2 regions of the Paenibacillus sp. CB74 genome follow, and region 1 is predicted to be linked to the other one. Evidence: riboswitches for the same ligand, from Rfam matches in the RefSeq annotation. Region 1 holds a riboswitch; the other holds the start of a gene.

Region 1 (2,205 bases):
AAGAGATATTCATTTAGCAAGTCTCTCTTACCAGAAAAAAATATGAAACAAAAGTTCCGGTAATTCCGTTTATATTATAACAGGATGGGTAAAAACATCATAAGGGCACGGACGAACGAGCACAAAATGAGCCTGTTGATGTTGCAGGATAGCCCCGAGCGTAACTTGCAATATGAATCAGGATGGAAGCACAAAAAAACCGCCGGATACATTCCTGCGGAGAATGTACCGGGCGGTTCTGTTATGCTTCTTGCTTCGTTACAGTATGGTTCATGGTTACAGTATCATGTTGCTCAGCTTGTCCCTAGTCAAGGGCCAGTGATTCATACGCGTCCGTGCTCATAATCCGTTTAGCGCCAACATAACGATTGGCCCAATAGCTTTCACTCAATGCACTGATCGTAACACCTTTGGAAGAAGAAGAGTGTGCGAACTTTCCATCCCCTACAAAGATTCCTACATGGGATACGCCTTTACCTGTAGTATTAAAGAATACCAGATCGCCAGCTCTCATTTCCATGCGGGATACGGAATCGCCCATGTCGAATTGGGAACTGGATTGGCGTGCCAAATCAATACCCAATTTGTCGAATACATACCGTGTAAATCCGGAGCAGTCAAAGCCGTTAAGCGTTGTTCCCCCACTTTTGTATGTAGTTCCCATTGCTGAATCAATTACTTTATCCATTTTTGAATCTGCGAATGCGCTACCTGCACCAAGCGATAATGCGAATGTGATGCTAAGTACAGCTGCGGTTAATTTCTTCTTGAACAAGAGATATTCCCCTTCCAACGCCTGCGAGGTTAGCTTAAGGATTCGGTTGAAGGTCCCCTATGATCCCTCTGTAGCAAGATCAATTCACCCATAACTGGTTCCCCCGCTTCCCAGGTGCCAGGAATTTGGCTATGCTAGTTATGCACCTGCGAAATCAAGAAATGACGATTTAATTTTAAGTAGTTACAAATATGAATGTAAAGATTACAAAGTTGTTACTAAAAACTCACTGCGATTATTGTAACAGAGGAGTACGTCTTTGGCAACGTTTAGCAACAAAATTAGCAAAAAAAACCTCGACCTTTGACGGGGAAAGGTTGAGGTTTGCCTATTTATAAGTACATAGCAGGCCATGAGTTTAACATGTGATGGTAACAATTTTTAAACTAAATGCTCTCACCTTTGGATACTTTGGACTGCCACAATCGGAAATGGCTGCATATTTTCCACAGACTCAATAGACATCTGGCAAGTGGATACGTCTGCTGTAGTATAAGTCCGGTAAGTCCCGTTAATAACCATGAGGCTGAAGTGAATGCCCCAAAGACGAGTAAGTGGACTCCGCCCAGCAGGAGAGCAATGCCGATAACGGCGATGAGATGACGCAGTGCAATCCAGAGTGCTTTGAGGGTGCCGTGAGCCCCGCCTTCTCCTTCTGGTGCCGACACACCGAACTGCATGTAGAGCATGACATGGTGGATGACCCATCCATATACAATCCAGGCAGCAACATAAGGTATACCAGGCAAAAGTAATTGAAGGGAATGAAATCCGTCCATGAGGATCGAGTAGAGCTTCGGTATGAGCCAGTAGGCGGGCAGAAGTATCAATAATGTACGTATGGTGTGCAGCAGCAGCATCGGTTTCCACAGTTTTTTGATTCCACGGACGAATGGGATGCGCTCTTCTGTAGAATTAAAGTGCTGAAGTGAGTAGAGCAGTCCTGCCTGAATAAGGGGGCTGATCAACATGCGAACCAGCAGCATGCCCCCCAGAATCCATAGATAACGATGAACCTCCGGATGGGTAGATAGGTTAAGTTGGCTTTCCATTTTGAACAAAAGTGTACTCAGTTCCCCGGCATCAGAATCTGGATAGCGCAGGAGGAGTGGGATGACTGCCGATTGTACCATTCGATAGAAGAAATATCCCCAAATGAGTTGATAAAGAAATAAGAGTGCCGCAATGAACATATGCTGACGGACGAGAAACCAGCCTTCACGTATTTTCGCTTTCACCGTATCCACCTCACCATGACAGACCTCCGAATATGGCTTCTATTAGTTTGGTTACACTCATGCTCCAGCGGGACTTCGTCTGCTCATCCAGTCCGGATTTTAGGAAATTGTTCATATGGCGGTTCTCCAGCACGATCGTGTACAGGGGATCGGTCATGGCCCAGGCTACGGGGGATGTGTGCGTTAATTTAT
Region 2 (2,205 bases), 2.2 Mb from region 1:
ATTACCATGATTTCTTGGCATAATTGACTCACTCGGGAGAGAAGATAGGTACAGTGAAGAAATTCTGTAACTATAGCCGAGAGGGTGTGCTGCAAGACATGACATTGATGAATGATAAAGTTCATGCCTACAAGGATCAGATTGGAGCATTAAGTGATGTGCTGCCAGGTGTGGTGAAGTCGTATCATGAGTTTACCGGAGAATGCTTCCAACCTGGGGCGATTGATGCGAAGACCAAACAGCTCATCGCGCTTGGTATTGGCTTGTTCGCCAACAATGAGGTATGTACCTTCTATCATGTAGAAGAAGCACGTGCCAAGGGCGCTACAGATCAGGAGATTATGGAGACCGTTGCTGTGGCTGGAGCTGTAGGAGGCGGACATGCCCTGTCCCAGGGCGCGATGCGAGTGCAGAAGGCGCTGCATTAAGTGTAGATGGAGGTAGTCCAAGGACTGTCCTCCTAAAGAGGAAATCAAACAAAAGAGGAGGTTCCGGTTGATCCGGAGCCTCCTCTTTGATATTATCCCTACATTTTCCCTAACATTTTATCGTACATAAACTGTCCAGTTACCCGACGTGCTGTTACGTAACGATCATTGAAATAAGGATTGCTCATTTTGGTGATGCTTACCCCTTTGCTGCTGGATGCATGTGCAAATTGTCCGCCGCCGATATAAACACCTGTATGTGAAATGCCTTTGCCTGTTGTGTTAAAGAACACCAGATCACCTGTCCGAACATTGCTCTTGGCTACTGGAGTACCTGCTTTGGCTTGCTGTTGCGAAGTACGTGGCAATTCAATGCTGTATTTATTGAAAATATATCTCATAAACCCGGAACAGTCGAACCCGGCCAGAGTCGTGCCACCCCACTTGTAAGGAATACCTGTCATGTTGTTCACTACGGAGTTAATACTGCTTGCCTCTGTGCTTGTTGCCCCGGATGTAAATAGTACAGCCGCTCCAAAAATGGAGATAATCAGTTTTTTCAAAATCAATGTTCTCCCTTCGATGCCTACGGAGTTAGCTAAGGGTTCGGTAGAAGGTTCCCTATATTTCCTATGTATAAGAATAATTCACCCAAAATGGTTCCCCCGTTTTCAAACCTGAAACTCGGCAATGAATAATTAAGTTTTTGTAACTATTTGAAACTATATTGCATAAATGCGTAATTGTCAAACCCTTTTAAACCCCTTCGTAATACCTCAATGTTAGCGGAATTAACGATTTTATATGAAAGAAGGCGTCAAGTTTGGGTATCATTGATGACAAAAACGTAATTATTGATTCGTTTGAGACGAAATTGGATAAATAAATAAGTTTGTCATGAGTTAAAAGAACTATCCGTTATGTAGAATTTAAGAGATTATATTCATTAAGTTGCATATATTGACAAAAATTGATTTTTTGCATATCATCTGATTATCCAATCCACATATTGGATAAAAATAGATTTTATTATGTTATATATTTAAATTAAGGAGGTTTAAGGACGGGCGTTATAGGTAAGGTAGAATTGTGGATGTTATTACAATGAACATGGGAGAGTGTTACATTTGAAAGCAAAGAAAATAGTTACTTTTGTCCTGGCATGCGCCATGGTGTTCTCAACAGTTGGAATTGCAGTTCTACCTGTAGGGACGGTATCTGCTGCTGATGCATCGGGTACTACAGCGAGTATTTCAGATATTTTGAAGAACCAACTGCCGGATGGAGGTTGGAGAAAAGATTATAAACAAACAAGTGGAGAGTGGGCGAAGTCCACGATTGACAACAAGGCTACATATTCAGAAATTAGAAGATTGGCGAAGGAATTTAAAAAGACGAATGATCCACGCTACTCCACAGCTGCAATCAAAGGAATCAACTTTTTGATCAATATGCAGTATTCAAACGGCGGATGGCCACAAGTCTACCAAAGCTCTGGATATCACAAGCATATTACCTACAATGATGATGCAATGATTAATGTAATGATCATGCTCGATGAAGTAGCAACACGCAAAGGTGATTTCTCATTTATCGACAGTACACTTGCTAATCGCAGTAAAAATTCAGTTGCCAAAGGTGTGGAGGCGATTCTGAATACTCAGGTCGTCTCAGGCGGGAAGCTTACAGCATGGGGACAACAACATGATTCCAGTTCCCTTAAACCAGCGAGCGCAAGAATCTACGAAGTACCATCGCTGACAGCTGGAGAGAGTGT

The links. Region 1 has a riboswitch for cyclic di-AMP ahead of ACX9NY_RS23145 (C40 family peptidase). Riboswitches for the same ligand answer to the same signal wherever they lie in the genome.
Region 2: linked by a shared signal. The riboswitch ahead of ACX9NY_RS13230 (C40 family peptidase) and the one ahead of ACX9NY_RS23145 (C40 family peptidase) in region 1 are both predicted to bind cyclic di-AMP.

Annotation. Positions count from the first base shown of each region.
Region 1 is NZ_CM146009.1:5,222,233-5,224,437, reverse strand. It holds gene ACX9NY_RS23145 (C40 family peptidase) at 305-775, opposite strand; cyclic di-AMP (ydaO/yuaA leader) riboswitch at 779-916, opposite strand; gene ACX9NY_RS23140 (hypothetical protein) at 1,162-2,013, opposite strand; gene ACX9NY_RS23135 (M1 family metallopeptidase) at 2,024-2,205, opposite strand, start outside.
Region 2 is NZ_CM146009.1:3,011,000-3,013,204, reverse strand. It holds gene ACX9NY_RS13235 (carboxymuconolactone decarboxylase family protein) at 99-428, shown strand; gene ACX9NY_RS13230 (C40 family peptidase) at 527-991, opposite strand; cyclic di-AMP (ydaO/yuaA leader) riboswitch at 997-1,128, opposite strand; gene pelA (pectate lyase) at 1,556-2,205, shown strand, end outside.